Linked DNA regions of Rhodopseudomonas palustris. The protein of the gene in region 2 interacts with the protein of the main gene of each other region in a pairwise test. Links are inferred from orthologs where the notes say so. Each region holds a gene or a part of one and is shown on either strand. Other genes may lie near its edges. The genes, in order: recA and dprA.

The links.
Region 1: the proteins of dprA (region 2) and recA interact in binary tests that used the Bacillus subtilis proteins (3 or more experiments, as listed by UniProt). The link is inferred for Rhodopseudomonas palustris from one-to-one orthologs.

Annotation. Positions count from the first base shown.
Region 1 is NZ_CP041387.1:3,216,322-3,225,274, forward strand. Bases 715-3,709 are described here. They hold recA (recombinase RecA), read right to left. Parts: upstream 2,761-3,709; coding sequence 1,669-2,760; downstream 715-1,668. Other genes in these bases: gcvP (aminomethyl-transferring glycine dehydrogenase), read left to right, coding at 715-1,402; FLL57_RS14730 (hypothetical protein), read left to right, coding at 3,010-3,267; FLL57_RS14735 (hypothetical protein), read right to left, coding at 3,283-3,471. In the rest of the region: more of gcvP, read left to right, coding at 1-714; FLL57_RS23355 (hypothetical protein), read left to right, coding at 3,766-3,912; FLL57_RS14740 (hypothetical protein), read left to right, coding at 4,398-4,784; FLL57_RS14745 (hypothetical protein), read left to right, coding at 5,085-5,231; FLL57_RS14750 (Crp/Fnr family transcriptional regulator), read right to left, coding at 5,254-5,931; FLL57_RS14755 (hypothetical protein), read right to left, coding at 6,090-6,356; FLL57_RS14760 (peptidylprolyl isomerase), read right to left, coding at 6,398-6,526; FLL57_RS14765 (PaaI family thioesterase), read left to right, coding at 6,653-7,114; FLL57_RS14770 (caspase family protein), read right to left, coding at 7,180-8,640; FLL57_RS14775 (GNAT family N-acetyltransferase), read left to right, coding at 8,816-8,953. UniProt on the Bacillus subtilis protein: Multifunctional protein involved in homologous recombination, DNA repair and competence.
Region 2 is NZ_CP041387.1:2,419,097-2,428,032, reverse strand. Bases 3,330-6,307 are described here. They hold dprA (DNA-processing protein DprA), read right to left. Parts: upstream 5,398-6,307; coding sequence 4,261-5,397; downstream 3,330-4,260. Other genes in these bases: plsY (glycerol-3-phosphate 1-O-acyltransferase PlsY), read right to left, coding at 5,527-6,138; FLL57_RS11040 (hypothetical protein), read left to right, coding at 3,789-4,004; topA (type I DNA topoisomerase), read right to left, coding at 3,330-3,543. Also shown: rnr (ribonuclease R), read right to left, coding at 1-808; more of topA, read right to left, coding at 811-3,329; FLL57_RS11025 (dihydroorotase), read right to left, coding at 6,313-7,614; FLL57_RS11020 (aspartate carbamoyltransferase catalytic subunit), read right to left, coding at 7,634-8,587; ipdC (indolepyruvate/phenylpyruvate decarboxylase), read left to right, coding at 8,780-8,936. UniProt on the Bacillus subtilis protein: Protein that helps load RecA onto ssDNA during transformation. Binds cooperatively to circular ssDNA, is able to bridge different segments of DNA. Favors the loading of RecA onto SsbA- or SsbB-coated ssDNA and formation of RecA-DNA filaments.

The DNA.
Region 1 (8,953 bases), 800 kb from region 2 along the record:
GATCCCGCTCGGCTCCTGCACCATGAAGCTGAACGCCACCACCGAGATGATGCCGCTGACCTGGCCCGAATTCGGCAGCCTTCATCCGTTCGTGCCGAAAGCGCAGGCCGCCGGCTATCACGCGCTGTTCGCCAGGCTTGAAACTTGGCTCGCCGAGATCACCGGCTATGATGCGGTGTCGCTGCAGCCGAATTCCGGCGCGCAGGGCGAATATGCCGGCCTGCTGGCGATCCGCGGCTATCATCTGTCGCGCGGCGAGCCGCATCGCAAAGTCTGCCTGATCCCGTCGTCGGCGCACGGCACCAACCCGGCCTCCGCCGCGATGGCCGGCATGGACGTGGTGGTGGTCGGCTGCGATGCCCATGGCGACGTCGACGTCGATGACCTTCGCGCCAAGGCCGAGGCGCATTCGGCAAACCTCGCCGCGGTGATGATAACCTATCCGTCGACCCACGGCGTGTTCGAAGAGCACATCCGCGACATCTGCGACATCGTCCACGCCCATGGCGGTCAGGTCTATCTCGACGGCGCCAATTTGAACGCTCAGGTCGGCCTCGCCCGCCCCGGCGATTACGGCGCCGACGTCAGCCATCTCAATCTGCACAAGACGTTCTGCATCCCGCACGGCGGCGGCGGCCCGGGGATGGGCCCGATCGGCGTCCGCGCGCATCTGGCGCCGTTCCTGCCCGGCCATCCGGCGGAAGGAGAGCCGCTGAACGGCGGCCTGCACGGCGGCGGCACGGTATCTGCCGCGCCGTGGGGCTCGGCGTCGATCCTGACGATCTCCTACATCTATATCCTGATGATGGGCGCGGCCGGCCTGAAGCGCGCCACGGAGATCGCGATCCTCAACGCCAACTACATCGCCGCACGGCTGCAGCCGCATTTCCCGGTGCTGTATCGCAATCAGCGCGGCCGGGTCGCGCATGAATGCATCGTCGATCCGCGGTCGCTGAAGACCACCGCCGGGGTCACCGTCGACGACATCGCCAAGCGGCTGATCGACTACGGCTTCCACGCTCCGACCATGAGCTTCCCGGTTCCCGGCACGCTGATGATCGAGCCGACCGAGTCGGAATCCAAAGCCGAGATCGACCGATTCTGCGACGCCATGATCGCGATCCGCCGCGAGATCGCACAGGTGGAGGATGGCCGCTACAAGATCGAACAGTCGCCGCTGCGCCACGCCCCGCACACGGCGCACGACGTCACCGCGGCGGAGTGGACCCGGCCCTATCCTCGGACCGAGGGCTGCTTCCCGGCGGCGAACTCGCGCACCGATAAGTATTGGAGCCCGGTCGGCAGGGTCGACAACGTCTATGGCGACCGCAACCTGATCTGCTCGTGCCCGCCGGTCGAGGACTACGCGCTGGCGGCGGACTACGCACGAGCCGCTGAGTAAGGGTGAGCGGAGAATATCGGCGGACGTGGATTAGCGCCAAGCAATCATCCTTCGAGGCTCGCGGCGCGCCCTCAGGACGGCGAATTCCATTGTTGCTCGCTGAAGGACCCGTCGTCGCCCACTGCGAAAACCAGACCGGCGAGCACTACTGCCCCCCTGTAACAGGGAGGCGCAGAACTCGCCGTTTTCAAATGCTTTGTCCGCAGCGGCGCGAGCGTGCGCCGGTTTCACCTCATGCGGCCGGTGCGAGCCGGCCGCATCCGCGATCAATCCTCCGCCGGCTCCTCGCCGTCGGCATCGCGCTCCGGCAAGCCGGCGAGGATCTGTTCGGCGATCAGGCCGGAATTCTGACGGATCGCCGCTTCGATCTTGGCGGTCATGTCCGGATTGGCGCGCAGAAATGCCTTGGCGTTCTCGCGGCCCTGACCGAGCCGCTGGCTGTCGTGCGAAAACCAGGCACCGGACTTCTCGACGATGCCGGCCTTGACGCCGAGATCGAGGATCTCGCCCATCTTGGACACGCCCTCGCCGTACATGATGTCGAACTCGACCTGCTTGAACGGCGGCGCCAACTTGTTCTTCACCACCTTGACGCGGGTCTGGTTGCCGACCACCTCGTCGCGCTCCTTGATCGCGCCGATGCGGCGGATGTCGAGCCGGACCGAGGCGTAGAACTTCAGCGCGTTGCCGCCAGTGGTAGTCTCCGGCGAACCGTACATCACACCGATCTTCATCCGGATCTGGTTGATGAAGATCACCATGGTGTTCGACTTGTTGATCGAGGCGGTGAGCTTGCGCAGCGCTTGGCTCATCAGCCGGGCCTGCAGGCCGGGCAGCGCGTCGCCCATCTCGCCCTCGAGTTCGGCGCGCGGCACCAGCGCCGCCACCGAATCGACGATCAGCACGTCGATGGCACCGGAGCGCACCAGCGTGTCGGCGATTTCCAGCGCCTGCTCGCCGTGGTCGGGCTGCGAGATCAACAGGTCGTCGACATTGACGCCGAGCTTACGGGCATAGACCGGGTCGAGCGCATGTTCGGCGTCGATGAAGGCGCAGATGCCGCCTTTCTTCTGCGCCTCGGCGACACAATGCAGCGCCAGCGTGGTCTTGCCCGAGGATTCCGGGCCGTAGATCTCGACGATCCGGCCCTTCGGCAGACCGCCGACGCCGAGCGCAATATCGAGCCCGAGCGACCCGGAGGAAATCGTCTCGATCTCCATCGCGCGGTCGTTCTTGCCGAGCTTCATCACCGAGCCCTTACCGAACTGGCGTTCGATCTGGGACAGCGCGGCGGAGAGCGCCTTGGATTTGTCCATGGAAGAACCTTCGACGATACGCAATGCGGTGGGGGCAGCCATCAACGTGCTCCTTATGGACGGATTCGCCAAACGGACAAACAGGCACCGGTCTCAGCCGGCAAATTCAATGTACTCTATTTGTTCTCAGTTCGCAATATGTTCTTCTGGCGGCGATCGGGATTTCCTATCTGCAACGGCGACCGACAGCGAGATCCGGCAGCGTGCCGGCTTAGCCAGATATCGTCACCGAAATGAGGTGTGTCAGCGGCCCTTCACGCTTTCTCAACCGTCCTTCGCCACAATGGAACGATGGACAGCCTTCTTGCCACTCCCTCAATCCCTGACAAGGTGCGCGTGCTGTGCAGCCGCTGCCGGATGCCGTTCCGGGAGAAGGTCAAGAACATGCGGGAGGGGTTTCAGACCCAGTGCCCGAATTGCGGCCGGCTGATCACCTTCTCCAGCGACTCAGCCGATCTCGGCGTGCAGCGGGCGATGACCGAGGCGCGGCGGATCCGCAACGGCGCCTCGGTGTCGGCGGTTTACGGGAACGATGCCGAAGGGCTGTGACGCCGCGGGATCGACTCAGCGCAGGTTCTGGATGCCCCACATCACCAGCAACATAGCCGGGATGCAGAGTGCAGCATAGATCGCCCACTTGGCGACGCCGACACCGATACCACGCTTGAAAGCCTCGAGCAGCCGATAGGTCGCGACGATCCAGGGCAAGATGATCCCGACCGCGACGGCGTCGACCACATACCAAAAACTCATCGTCCCTCGTCCTGTGAAGTGACCATGCGCCAGCTTTACCGCAGCCCAATCACCTCACCATCCATTCCTTCGGATGAGGTCGGACGACCTGCTCGGCCAGCCTCGGAGTGTCAGTATTTTTCCTGACATCACACGGCATTTGCCTGCAACTTTCGGACAGCAATTCGGATCGACAGACATTTTGGCGCGTATTAACTTTGCCCTGCCATCAGGTTCCACAGGAAAGCGCAAACAACGGGCGCGTATGTTGCGATGGCCGCCGCGTCCAACGGGAGCAAACAACAGGAGAGCGTCTTGGACAAATTCCTCCGCGACGAGAACCTGAAATTGTACCGCCGGCTGCTGGCGGAGACCCACGACGAGGACCGCCGCAGGGTGTTGAAGCAATTGATCGCCCAACTCTCTGAGCGGGATCCTCACCACAGTTTCGGCGGCTCTTAGCGCCGACGGTATTTGATTTTCCGCAAAGGCAATTCCGAGCGCCCGCCGCTAGCGTAACGCCCGTCATTGCCGAGCTTTCTAGAGGTGGGGAGTTTCGACCTTGACCGGAGCCCCGAACACGGCCTCGTTCGGGGCTCCTTCCTTTCGCAGGAGCCCTCCGCTCAGGCCCCGTTTCGCGGCCAAGACCGCCTACGGCGATTGCGCGGAACGGGCGGGAGTGGCGCCCAATCAGGTGCGGGGCTGTGGCGCGCGCCACGTCGATGAGCACGGGAGTCAATCTCTCCGTTTGCGCTCGCCCCCTGCTTTCGGTTTTCGCTTCGACGCGGTTTTCTCGCACAATCCTGTATGGATTCAGCTCGAAAACGCTCTCTCAGTATGACTAGCTTTGCTCCGGGCGCCGCCATCGCGGCGGCTCGCTCGTCAACGTCAGGCTCGTGATCGCCGCGTGCCATCCGGCACCCGGTTCAACCGACAAGGAGACAGGAATGCGCCGTTTGGGCATGCACAGATTTCGGATGGGCGCGCTGATCGCGCTGGCAGGCGCGGCGATCGCGCTGGCGGGCTGCGGCGAAGGCGACCAAGGGCCGCAAGGCGAGCCCGGCCCGCAAGGTCCGGCAGGCCCCGCCGGACCGGCCGGCCCCGCCGGCAAGGACGGTGCGTCGATCTCCAGCATCCGCACCGTGTCATCGACGAGCTGTTCGGCCAATGGCTGCCCGACCACCTGCGAGCCGAGCGAGACGCTCGTCTCAGCGCTGTGTGTCGGCAACGGCTCGGCCCGATTCAGCGACAATATCTCGGTCGAAGGCGGCGTGATGACGGCGCGCTGCGGACCCAGCTCGGTGCGGATCGAGGTGAGCTGCGCCCGCAAGTAGCTTCCCGGCCCAACCGAGTGAGCAATACAGCTCAGGCCGCCAGATCGACTCTGGCGGCCTTTTGCATGCCGGTGCGACTCCGATCAGAGAACGGCCCCTGATCGGCCACCACCTGATTACCGGCCGATCCAGACGGTTTCGGCTTGCGACCGATTCAGCCCCAAAATAATGGTAAAATAATACGCTAATTGATCTAGATCAAGCGCCCGAACGGCCAACCCCGGCAATTCGTCTACAGAACTTAAGGCGGACCTGGCCTTCCCAATGGCGCATTTGCTTTATCAATGTCCCCGGACCGGGATGAAGGTCCAGGCTTGGCTGCAGGAAGACCCCGGAAGCTCGGCGCAAACGACTTTCGAGCTGGTGCACTGCCCGGCCTGTGCCCAGATGCACTTCGTCGACCGCCGCACCGGTAGCCTGCTCGGCGACAAGACCAAGACCAAATAGTCGATCGCAAGACCGCGCCCGGTTATTCCGGTTTGCGGGCGAGCTCCACGGCGCGCGGACGATCGGGCAAAACGGCATTGCGCAGCGTCGGGTGCACTTCGATCCGGCCGTTGTAGTCGATGAACCCAGCCTTACGAAACTTGTTCATGAAGTAGCTGACGCGCGAGCGTGTCGTGCCGATCATCTCCGCCAGCGTCTCCTGACTAATTTCAATCGGCACCGGACGCGAAGCCTCGACAGCGTCGGCAAGCAGCAGCAGCAGCCGCGCCAGACGCTTCTCGCTGTTGTTGAACAATTGATCTATCAGGTCGTCCTCGACCCGCGTGTTGCGGGCGACGAGGTGGCGGGTGAATAGTTCGCAAAGCGCCGGCTCGCGTTGCAGCGTCGTCATCATCGTCGCGTTAGCGATGGTGGTGACGGTACAATCTTCCAGTGCGATCGCTGTGGCGCGGCGCCGATGGTCGAGCAGACCGCTCTCGCCGAAGAACTGCCCGGGCTGGAGGATGGCTACGACTGCGCCTTTGCCCTGTTCCGACATCACCGACAATTTGATGCGGCCGTGCTGGATGTACATCACGCAGTCGGCGGCTTCGTCCTGCGTGAAAATGGTCTGGTTGGTTCGAAATTGCAGAACGGTGCGCCCCGTGCCTGCACTGCGAAGAAAGACCTTTGGATCGAACGGCACCTCGCGCGACGTCACGTGATATCCTGCGAACGAAAACGATTGAGTCAGTCGGATTCGGCACGCCCCAAACTGGCCATGCCGGAACTCCGCCGCGCATCATCCTCAAATCGCAGAAAAAATCTGTGCCGTTTTGACCACCTGCCCAACTCAGCGGCAGCGTCCGTTCGACGGGCCTAGTTGGTCTGTCCGGTCTTGCGCTTGGCTTTCGGCTGGGTCGCCTCGGCGCCACGGACGCCGCCCCAGGGATCGCTGGGCCCCTGGGCATCCGGAATCTTACGCAGTGATTCCTGGTAGGCCTTCTGCCGGATCGCGTCCTGGGCCTTCTCTTCCGGGGTCTTGTGCTGGATCTCCGGCACCAGATTGACGTGCGGCCCCTCGCTCTGGGCAAAGGCCGGGCCGGCCAGCAGGGCCAGGACGGCGACGCCGTGCAGAATCTTCATCGCAAACTCCCTCTCGCCGCAGGCCGCGCCCGGCCGCCGCGCTACAGGCGATCGGACCGGCAGGACTTCGGCGACTGCCAGTCCTCCCAGATCGGACCGCATTTGGTGCACCCGCTCACCATGATCGCCGTGACCACCAGGCCGACCACCAACGCCACTCGTCTGACCATCGTGCCCCCTCGGATGCCGCCGAACTTAAGGGATCGACGGTGTCGTTTTCAAGCCGTGCCGAATCGGGTGGGATGCTGCGAAACGTCGCGAAACACGCGGACAATCAACGGGTCAGGGAGAGACGCATGGCAGGCCAGCAGACGGCGGAGTTCAGCCTCGACGAGGCGCAGCGGATGCTGCGGGAGGCGTTCGCGCCCTGGGTGCTGGACCTCGGCCTGTCGGTCGAGCGGCTCGAGCTTGATCCGCCAGCCGCCAGCCCGGCCGACTGGCAACCCGGCGCCACCCTGCGGATGGCGTTTTCCGAGCGGCTGTGCCGCAGCGGCGGCGTGGTCTGCGGCCAGGCGCTGATGGCTCTGGCCGACACCGCGATGGTCTTCGCGGTCTGTGCCGGTAACCGCGGGTTCCGCCCGATGACCACGGTCGATCAGACCACGCATTTCCTGAAAGCGGTGGCCGCGACCGATGTGATCGCCGACGCCCGGCTGGTCCGGCTCGGCCGCACCATGAGCTTCGGCCGGGTCACGCTGCTCAGCGCGGCCGATCAGAAACCGGTCGCAATGGTGTCGAGCGCGTTCGCGATGCTGTGAACGCGCGGGCGCCGGCTCTGGGTGGCTTCCCCCGAGCCGGCCTCGCAATGGTTCCAGACAGCACTTCAGTACCGGCCGCGACTCGGGCCGTAATTGTCCCCGCCGCGGCTGGGGCCACCGCCATAGCCGCCGCGGAAGCCGCCGCCGAACTGGATCACCGGCCCCGGCGGCACCACGTAGACCGGCGGCCGGCGGACCACCACGACGTCGTCCTCTTCCTCGACATAGACCCGGCTGCGCGACGCCTTCTTGCCGCTGCGCTTGGCCGGGTCGTCGCGTTCGGCCCGGCTCTTGGTCTTCTTCGGTTCCACCTTCTGCAGCGCCGGCGGCCTCGGTCCGCACGGGCAGGTCAGCGCCGCCGCGGCGGCCACCGGGGTGGCGAGCGCAGCCGTCGGCACGACGACCGCGTTGTCCGGCCGGTAGCGCAGCCGTTCGGCGAGCTTGCGCGCGGTCGCAGTCAGATCGCTGGCGGGGTATTCGGCCAGGAATGCGGTGTAGGCCGATCCGGTGTTGGCGAGGACCGCCCGGTTCCAAGCCTGCATTCGGCGATGGCGGTCGAGCCAGCGCTTGGCATCCGGCGCGAACGGCGGCTCGGCGTACAGCGACACGAACGCCTCGTAGGCGTCGGCCGAGCCATCGGAGACGATCAGCGCGTTGGCCTGATCGACTGGCTTGCCCTTGAGGAAGCCGCGCCATTCCTCGACGGTGCGGGGCTTCGGTGCTGCGCTATCGCCCGGCGCAGCCGTCGCCTCCGCCGCGGCCGGCGCGAAGAAGTGGAAGTCGTCGACCAGCGACGAGCTTTCCCACGGCGTCTGGCGGCCCTCGGTCGCCTGATTGACCGCGAGCCGCACCCGCTTGAAGGTGTCCTCGATCTTGAGTCCGTTCTCGCGCCCGGCCTTCAGCAGCGCGGTGGTGTACGGACTGTTGCTGCCGCCTCCGTCCTCGGCTTCCGCGCCTGGCGAGGTGGAATAGGACAGCAGCGTGCCCGGCGCGCCGGCCTTGGTATCGACCAGCGCCAGCCCCTGCCCTGTGGTCTTGTTGATGCTCGGAAACGGATTGTTGCGGCAGGCGTCGAGCATGATGATCCGGGTTTTGCTCGGCACCGAACTCAGCGTGTTGAGCACGTCGTCGAGCCGCACCGCCTGCAACGGGATGTCGGCCTCGCGCTTGGGATCGACGTCGACCGGGATCAGATAGTTCTCGCCATCGACCTGGATGCCATGGCCGGCATAGAACATCAGCGCCACGGTCTCGGGCCCTTTCGCCGCGACCGTGGCGGCGAAGTCGCCGACCTTGGCGCGCAGCTCGGTCTGGCCGAGATCAGACGCCTCGGTGACCTCGAAGCCGGCCTCGCCGAGGAGCGCGGCAATCGCTTTGGCGTCGTTCACCGGATTGGGCAGTGCCGGCACCGCCCGATACGCGGATTGCCCGATCACCAGTGCGACCCGGCTTTCCGCCGCGGCAGCCGCAGCTCCGAACAGCAAGACGGCGGCGATCGCAGCCGTTCCCAGCATCGCGCGTCGCATGAAGCCTCCCTTGCCCGAGCCGATCTCGGCTGTTGGTCGCGCGCAGGTGCGATCGGGTTCAGTTCTGCCGGGCTGCAATTCGCGGTCGCAGCTATCGTCCGGAAAGCTGCGGTTAACATTGTCGGCAGATTGCGCCGCCGAACCAAGGCGATGTTGAGGGCGCGCGATTAGGCTGATGACCTGCGCGCCGGCCGTTCCGATCGCCGGCGCGTTCCACCACGCAGGAACCGACGCTTTGGCCGACACCTTTCCCGCCTCGCCGATGATGCATCGCCGCGCCGGCGCCGCCGTGACGACGTCGTCCGCGCCGGGC
Region 2 (8,936 bases):
GCGGCAGGTCGCGCCAGTCTTCGCGGCCCTTCAGCGTCGCCGGCTCCGCGGCTTCGGACTCGCGGATCGCGGAGGTGGAGAATTCCTGCGGGATATCGTGGGTGTGGATCGCGATCAGGCTGATCGCTTTTTCGCTGGCGAGCGAGCCGAGCCGTTCCTTGACGCGGCCGGAGGCGAGGCCATAGCCGCGGGTGCGGATCAGATCGACACTGACGAGATCGCCATCCTGCGCGCCGCCGGCATCGTGCGCCGCGATGTTGAGTTCGCGGCCGGCCTGTTTCTTGTCGACCGGCACCATCCGGCCGCCGCCCTGCGGCAGCGCGCGGAAGATGCCGAGGATCCGCGCCTTGCCGCGCTCCAGCACACGGATGACGCGGCCGACATAAGCGGGACCACCCTCGCGCGGATCGGCAGTCTCGACATGCAGCAGTGCGCGATCACCGACGCCGGCCGCGGTGCCCGGCTTGATCCGGCGCGGCGTGTGGATGCGGATCTTCGGCGCGTCGCCGTCCTGCTCGTCCCATTCGGACGGCGTGGCGATCAGTTCGCCGTCGGCGTCGCGCGAGACGATGTCGGCCAGCAAGGTCGGGGGCAGCGTCGCCGGCTCCGAGACCTTGCGGCGGCCGCTCTTGCGGATGCTGCCGCCGTCGGCGAGCTCGCGCAGCATTCGCTTCAGTTCGGCGCGATCGGCGTTCTTCAGGCCGTATTCGCGCGCGATCTCCCGGGTGCCGATCTTGCCGGGGTGGGCGCGGATGAAGGCGAGGAGGGTGGCCTTGTCCGGAAACTTCGCGTCGCGCGGTTTGCTCACATCTATCCGTTCTTGGCGGCGCTGCTCTTGACCGCGTCTTTGGGCTTGGCGGCCTTCTTCGCCGCCGTCTTGGCCGCGACCGGTGCGCGCGCCTTGCTGGCGGCGGCGCTCTCAGCCTTCGGCTTGGCCTTCTTGGCGGCGGCCTTCTTGGCCGGCTTGGCGTCGCCGTCGGCTTTCTTGGTCGCCGCCTTCTTGGCGGGGGCCTTCTTCTTGGCCTTGCCGCCGCCCTTGGCGGCGCGCTCGTCGAGCAGCGCGATCGCTTCGGGCAGGGTGATGGTGTCTTCGGTCTTGTCGTTCGGGATCGTGGCGTTGACGCCGCCGGCGGTGACGTAGGCACCGTAGCGGCCCTTCTTCACCGCGACCGCGCCGAGGCTCGGATGGTCGCCGAGCGCCTTGCCGGGATCGGAACCGAACCGGCCCTTGCTCGGGCCCTTGGCCACCTTCTCGGCGATCAGCGTCACCGCGCGGTTGAGACCGATGGTGTGGACGTCGTCGCCGGCTTCGAGGCTGGCATAGGTCTTCTCGTGCTGGACATAGGGGCCGAACCGGCCGATGCCGGCCTTGATCGGCTGCCCGGTCTCCGGATGCTTGCCGACTTCGCGCGGCAGCGCCAGCAGCTTGAGCGCCATTTCGAGATCGACATCGGACGGCGAGGTGCCCTTCGGAATGCCGGCCCGCTTCGGCTTTTCGCCTTCGCCGTAATCCTTGGCCTCGCCGAGCTGGATGTAGGGGCCGAACCTGCCGGACTTCACCGCGACCTCGAGGCCGCTGTCGGGATCGGTGCCGAGCACGCGGTCGGCATCGCCGGCGCTGTCGGAGGCGAGCGGCCGGGTGTAGCGGCATTCCGGATAGTTCGAGCAGCCGACGAAGGCGCCGAACTTGCCGGCCTTCAGGTTGAGCTTGCCGGTGCCGCAGCTCGGGCACTGCCGCGGATCGCCGCCGTCCTCGCGCGCCGGATAGATGTGCGGCCCGAGCATCTCGTCGAGCACGTCGAGCACCTGGGCGACGCGCAGATCCTTGATCTCGTCGACCGCGCCGATGAAGTCGCGCCAGAAGTCGCTCAGCACCTGTTTCCAGGACACTTCATTGTTGGAGATGCGGTCGAGGTCTTCCTCGAGGCCGGCGGTGAAGTCGTATTCGACGTAGCGGGTGAAGAAGCTCTCCAGGAACGCGACCACGACGCGGCCCTTGTCCTCGCCGTGCAGCCGCTTCTTCTCCAGCCGGACGTAGCCGCGATCTTTCAGCACCTGCAGAATCGAGGCGTAGGTCGAGGGCCGGCCGATGCCGAGCTCTTCCATCCGCTTCACCAGCGAGGCTTCGGAGAACCGCGGCGGCGGCTCGGTGAAATGCTGGGTGACGGCGAGCGCCTCGCGCTTCAGCGCCTCGTTCTCGCTCATCGGCGGCAGCCGGCGGGAATCCTCGTCCTCGGAGTCGTCGTCGCGGCCTTCCTGATAGGCGGCGAGGAAGCCGTCGAACTTCACCACCTGGCCGGTGGCGCGCAGTTCCAGCACGCGCGGCCCGGCTTTCGCCTCGATATCGACGGTGGTGCGCTCCAGCTCGGCGGATTCCATCTGGCTGGCGACGGTGCGGATCCAGATCAGCTCGTACAGCCGGGCCTGGTCGGAATCGAGGTTGCGGCTGACGTCGGACGGCCGCCGCGACAGGTCGGTCGGGCGGATCGCTTCGTGGGCTTCCTGCGCGTTCTTGGCCTTGGCGGTGTATTGCCGCGGCGCCTCCGGCACATAGGCGTTGCCGAAATCCTCGGCGATCACCTTGCGCGCCTGGGTGATGGCGGACGGATCGATCTGCACGCCGTCGGTACGCATATAAGTGATGAGACCGACCGTCTCGCCGCCGATGTCGACGCCTTCGTACAGCCGCTGCGCCACCCGCATGGTGTGGGCCGGGGCGAAGCCGAGCTTGCGGCTGGCTTCCTGCTGCAGCGTCGAGGTGGTGAAGGGCGCGTAGGGGTTGCGGCGTGCCGGCTTGGCTTCGACGGTGGCGACGCGGAAATTCGCCGCCTCGATTGCCTTCTTGAAGTCCTCGGCCTCGGCGCCGGTGCCGATGTCGAGCCGCTGGATCTTCTTGCCATCGGCGCCGACCAGCCGCGCCTCGAAGGTATCGCCCCGCGGCGTCGCCAGAGTGGCGATCAGCGACCAGTACTCGCGGGGGACGAATTTCTCAATTTCCGTCTCGCGGTCGCACACTAGCCGCAGCGCCACCGATTGCACCCGGCCGGCGGAGCGGGCGCCGGGAAGCTTGCGCCACAGCACCGGGGAGAGGGTAAAGCCGACCAGATAGTCGAGCGCCCGGCGCGCCATATAGGCGTCGACCAGGGCGCCGTCGATCTGGCGCGGGTGCTTCATCGCATCCGTGACCGACTGCTTGGTGATGGCGTTGAACACCACGCGCTCGACCTGTTGGTCCTTCAGCGCACGTTTCTGCTTCATCACCTCCAGCACGTGCCAGGAGATCGCCTCGCCCTCGCGATCAGGGTCGGTGGCGAGGATCAGCTTGTCCGCATTCTTCAGAGCCTTGGCGATGTCGTTGAGACGGCTCGCGGCTTTCGGGTCGACCTCCCAGATCATCTGGAAGTCGGCATCCGGGTCGACCGATCCGTTCTTCGCCGGCAAGTCGCGCACGTGCCCGAACGAGGCCAGAACCTCATAGGACGAGCCGAGATATTTGTTGATCGTCTTGGCCTTCGCGGGCGACTCGACAATGACGAGGTTCATCGCATCCAAGCATCATAATGAAGAGAAAAAGGCCGGTCTGCGAGACTCGCGCCGGCCGGATTGCCCGGAACATGGGTGGTGACAGGGGCGCTGTCAAATCGCCGATCGGGCAACTAGGCCGAAATCAGACCCACTCAGAACTGAAATTCACGAAACATAAACCTAGAGCTGCACAACCTATACGTGTATATGATTGAGTCTCTCTCCTTATCGGAGAGTTCCAATCTGTCTAGGAATGGTGCCCGATGTCGCCGCCGTCCGAGAGCCACGGAAACTCCCGCTACGCCCGCCCGGGAGATGGCGGGCCGGTCGAAGCGGCCCAATACCTGTCGGAGGCGACCGGGCAACTGATTCAGGTCGCCCGAGCGCACCGTCTCGATGTACTTTGTTACCTTCTCGATATGGCGCGGATGGAAGCCAAGGACATCGTGCGCCGCCGGCGCAATTCCACCAGCGAGTGAACAGGTTCCTTCAAGGCTCTCATCCGATTGGATTCCTCTCGATATCCTCATGTTCTGGGTGAGCTGCAGGCAGCGGCAAGGACGGCCGGCACTGACAGGCGGCTGCCGTTGTCATGAGGTGGTGACGATTAACGTCTAATTAACCGAACCAGTTCACGATTCGAACGTCGGGGCGGGCCGGATGTACGTCCGCTCCTGGACAATGGCTCGAAGTGTCATCGCTTCGGGCCGTTGGCTTTTTTGGGCGCGGTCGCGCTCAGCTCAGCGACACCAGGGAGCCGCCGTGGCGTTCGAGGCGGCCGGCGAGTTCGAGCTCCAGCAGCACGGTGCGCACCACGGCGGGTGAAATGCCCGACAGGCGGATCAGATCGTCGATTCCGACGGGGCTCGGTCCGAGCAGGCCGAGAATCCGGCTGCGGTCGCTTGCCTCCGGCTCCCCGGTCGGCGGCGCGTGCTCCGGCTCCCGGTTCGGCATCTCGACCGGCCGCTCCAGGATCGACGCAACCGCGTCGACAATGTCGGACGCCGATGTGATCAGGGTCGCGCCCTGCTTGATCAGGTCGTTGGTTCCGGCGGCACGCGGGTCGAGCGGCGATCCCGGGACGGCGAACACCTCGCGGCCCTGATCGGCGGCGCGGCGGGCGGTGATCAGCGAGCCGGAGCGATAGGCGGCCTCGATCACCACGACGCCGACCGCGGCGCCGGAGATCAGCCGGTTGCGGCGCGGAAAATCCTTGGCCCGGGGGATGTGACCGAGCGGCATCTCGGAGATCGCGGCGCCGCGCGCCTGAATGATGTCCAGCAGCAGATCCTCGTGCTCGGCCGGGTAGATCTTGTCATGGCCGCCGGCCAGCACCGCAACGGTGCCGCCGGCAAGGCTGGCGCGATGCGCCGCCTGGTCGATGCCGCGGGCCAGGCCGGAGATCACCACGAAGCCGCTTGCGCCAAGATCGGCGGCGAGTTGGCCGGCGAATTTCAGTCCGGCGCCCGAGGCGTTGCGCGAGCCGACGATTCCGATCATCGGCCGCGCCATCACGGCGAGCGCATCGGGCAGGGCGTGGACTCCGAGCAGCGGCGGCGCATCGTCGATCGTGGCCAGCCGCGGCGGGTAGCCGGTCTCGCCCGGCGCCACCAGCTCGACGCCGATCCGGCGCCCGCTCTCGATCTCGCGCCGCGCTTCGTCCTCGGATGGGATGCGTCCAGCCCGCGCGGCGCCGCCGCGCCGCGCCAACTCCGGCAACCGCTCCAGCGCCACGCGCGCCGAGCCGAAATGATTGATCAGCGAACGAAACGTCCGCGGCCCGACATTGTCGGCCCGGATCAGCCGCAGCCAATCGATCCGCTGCGCCTCGGTGAGGACGGTCGTCCCTGGATCACTGCCGCGCTCGCCCACATCCGCCCCCGCGAGCGGGAGTGTGACGTAACTTTAGCGTGTGAACAAGGCCGACCAAGGCGGTGGGCCGCGGCGCACGAACGGGTCGTGTCGGCGGGGTGCGATCAGGCTGCTCGCAAGGACGTGCGGTTACTTCTTCTCGCCGATCTTGCCTTCGGTGCCGGCCTGCAGCCGCTTGATGTTCTCGCGGTGCATCCAGAACAGCAGCAGGGTCAGCACCGCGAAGAGTGAGGCGAGGGCGGCGTGGCCGAACCACCACAGGAAGATCGGGGTGACGAAGCTCGCGACCAGCGCCGACAATGACGAGTAGCGCGAGGTGAAGGCGGTCGCCAGCCACATCAGGCAGAACACCACCGCGGCCGGCCAGAACAGGCCGATCAGCACGCCGATATACACGGCGACGCCCTTGCCGCCCTTGAACTTCAGCCACACCGGAAACAGATGGCCGAGGAAGGCGCCGAGGGCCGCCAGCATCGCGGCGTTGGCGGCGATCGCGTCGGTCCCGGCGGCGAGATAGGCGGCGAGGATCACCGCCGCGGTGCCCTTCAGCGCATCGAGCAGCAATGTTGCGGCGGCGAGGCCCTTGCGGCCGGTGCGCAGCACGTTGGTGGCGCCGATATTGCCGGAGCCGATCGAGCGCAGATCCTGGGTGCCGGCGACCTTGGTGAGGATCAGGCCGAACGGGATCGAGCCGAACAGATAACCGATCACCAGTGCGCCAAGGTAGATCCCGATCATCACAACTCTCCAAACACTCTAGCGCGGCAATAAAGTCAGACTCTCCCCGTCATTGCGAGGAGCGAAGCGACGAAGCAATCCAGTTCCGTGCTCGGCATTTCTGGATTGCTTCGCTGCGCTCGCAATGACGGATCGAAAGGCCTGGTTCAAGCGGCTGACTCAACCAGCCTTCAAATCTCACACATGCTCATAGACGGTCCGGCCGCCGACGATGGTGCGGGTCACCCGGCCGGAGAACCGCGCTTCGTCGAACGGCGTATTCTTGCACTTCGATTTCAGTTCGTCCGGATCGACCAGCCACGGCACGTCCGGGTCGATCACGATCAGGTCGGCCGGGCTGCCGGCGCGCAGCGTGCCGCCGGGCAGGCCGAGCAGTTCGGCGGGTCGGGTCGACATCGCGCGGATCAGGCTCAGCAGATCGAGTTCGCCGGCGTGGACCAGCCGCAGACCGGCCGGCAGCATGGTTTCCAGCCCGATCGCGCCGGCGGCTGCCTCGGCGAACGGCAGGCGTTTGACCTCGACGTCCTGCGGATTGTGGTCCGACATCACCACGTCGATCAGCCCGGAGGCCAGCGCTGCGATCAGCGCCTTGCGGTCGGCCTCGGTACGTAGCGGCGGCGCCAGCTTCAGGAAGGTGCGATACGGCCCGATGTCGTTCTCGTTCAGTGCGACATGGTTGATCGAGACCGATGCCGACACCGGCAGGCCGAGGTCACGGGCGCGCTGCATGATCTCCAGAGACTCGATGCAGCTCAGCGACGCGGCGTGGTAGCGTCCTCCGGTCAGCATCACCAGACGGATGTCGCGCTCCAGCATCACCGTTTCGGCGGCGTTGGGAATCCCGGCGAGGCCGAGCCTTGTGGCGAACTCGCCCTCGTTCATCACGCCTTCGCCGACGAGGTCGGGATCCTCGGTGTGATGCACGATCAGCGCGTCGAAATCGCGCGCGTAGGTCAGCGCCCGGCGCATCACCTGGGCGTTGGTGATGCTGAGGTCGCCGTCGCTGAACGCCACCGCGCCGGCGGCCTTCAACAGGCCGATCTCGGTCATTTCGGCGCCGGCGAGGCCCTTGGTGATCGCGGCCATCGGGTGGATGTTGACGATCGCGGTGTCGCGGGCGCGGCGCATCACGAAGTCGACCGTCGCCGAATTGTCGATCACCGGGCTGGTGTTCGGCTGGCAGACGATGGTGGTGATGCCGCCGGCGGCCGCGGCTTGGCTGGCGGACGCAAAGGTCTCGCGGTGGCTGGCGCCGGGCTCGCCGACGAAGGCGCGCATGTCGATCAGGCCGGGGGCGACCACCATGCCGGCGCAGTTGACGATGTCGGTGCCTTCGGGGACGCCGGCGGCGCCGATGCCGCGACGGGCATCGCGGATCACGCCGTCGGCGATCAGCACGTCACCGATGCCGTCGAAGTCGCGCGAGGGATCGATCAGGCGGGCGTTGGCGAGCAGGATCGGGCGGCGGTCGGTCAGCATGTTGTTTCCCGTTCCGGCATCAGGCGTTCGGCAGGTTGCGGGCGAGCGCTTCGAGCACCGCCATCCGCACCGCCACGCCCATTTCGACTTGTTCGCGGATCACCGACTGGGCGCCGTCGGCGACGATCGAGTCGATCTCGACGCCGCGGTTCATCGGGCCCGGATGCATCACCAACGCGTCCGGCTTGGCGTAGGCCAGCTTCTTCTGGTCGAGCCCGAAATAGTTGAAGTACTCGGCCGAGGACGGCACGAACGAGCCGTTCATGCGCTCGCGCTGCAGCCGCAGCATCATCACGATGTCGGCGCCGTCGAGCCCTTCGCGCATGTCGCGTGCGACCTCGACGCCGAGCCGCTCGATTCCGGCCGGCAGCAGCGTGGAGGGGGCGACGACGCGGACGCGGGCGCCCATCGTGTTCAGCAGCAGAATGTTGGAGCGGGCGACGCGCGAATGCATCACGTCACCGCAGATCGCCACCACCAGCCCTTCGAGCCGGCCCTTGTTGCGGCGGATCGTCAGCGCGTCGAGCAGCGCCTGGGTCGGATGCTCGTGGGCGCCGTCGCCGGCGTTGATCACCGAGCCGTCGACCTTGCGGGCCAGCAGTTCCACCGCGCCGGAGGCGTGATGCCGGACCACCAGGATGTCCGGGTGCATCGCGTTCAGCGTCACCGCGGTGTCCATCAGGGTCTCGCCCTTGCGCATCGACGACGACGACACGCTCATGTTCATCACGTCGGCGCCGAGGCGTTTGCCGGCGATCTCGAATGACGATTGCGTCCGGGTCGAGGCCTCGAAGAACAGATTGACCTGGGTGCGGCCGCGCAAAGAGGTGCGCTTCTTGTCGACCTGCCGGTTGAGCTCGACATACTCCTCGGAGAGGTCGAGCAGGCCGGTGATGTCGGCGGCGGAAAGCCCTTCGATTCCCAGCAGATGCCGGTGACCGAGGACGAAAGTCGATTTTGGGGCGGGGGTCATTAAAGCAAGAGCTATAGGGAGAGTTGGATAGCCGGGCAAGCGGCATCGGGGCACGGCGCGGAATAATCCCCCGGCGTTGTGGAGCAGCCGGCCTTTCGGCCGTGCGGCGTGTCACACGGGCGTGCGGTTGGTCGAAAGTCGTAAGCTCTGGTAAAGCGGTCCGGTGCCCTTCGTGCCCAGTCAGGAGCTCTCATGCCGACGCTTGCGACCGCGCTGCTCGACGCCCTCAAGGATCACGGTGCCCGGGAGATTTTCGGCATCCCCGGCGACTTCGTGCTGCCGTTCTTCAAGGTGATCGAGGAGAGCGGCACGCTGCCGTATTTCACGCTGAGCCACGAGCCGGCGGTCG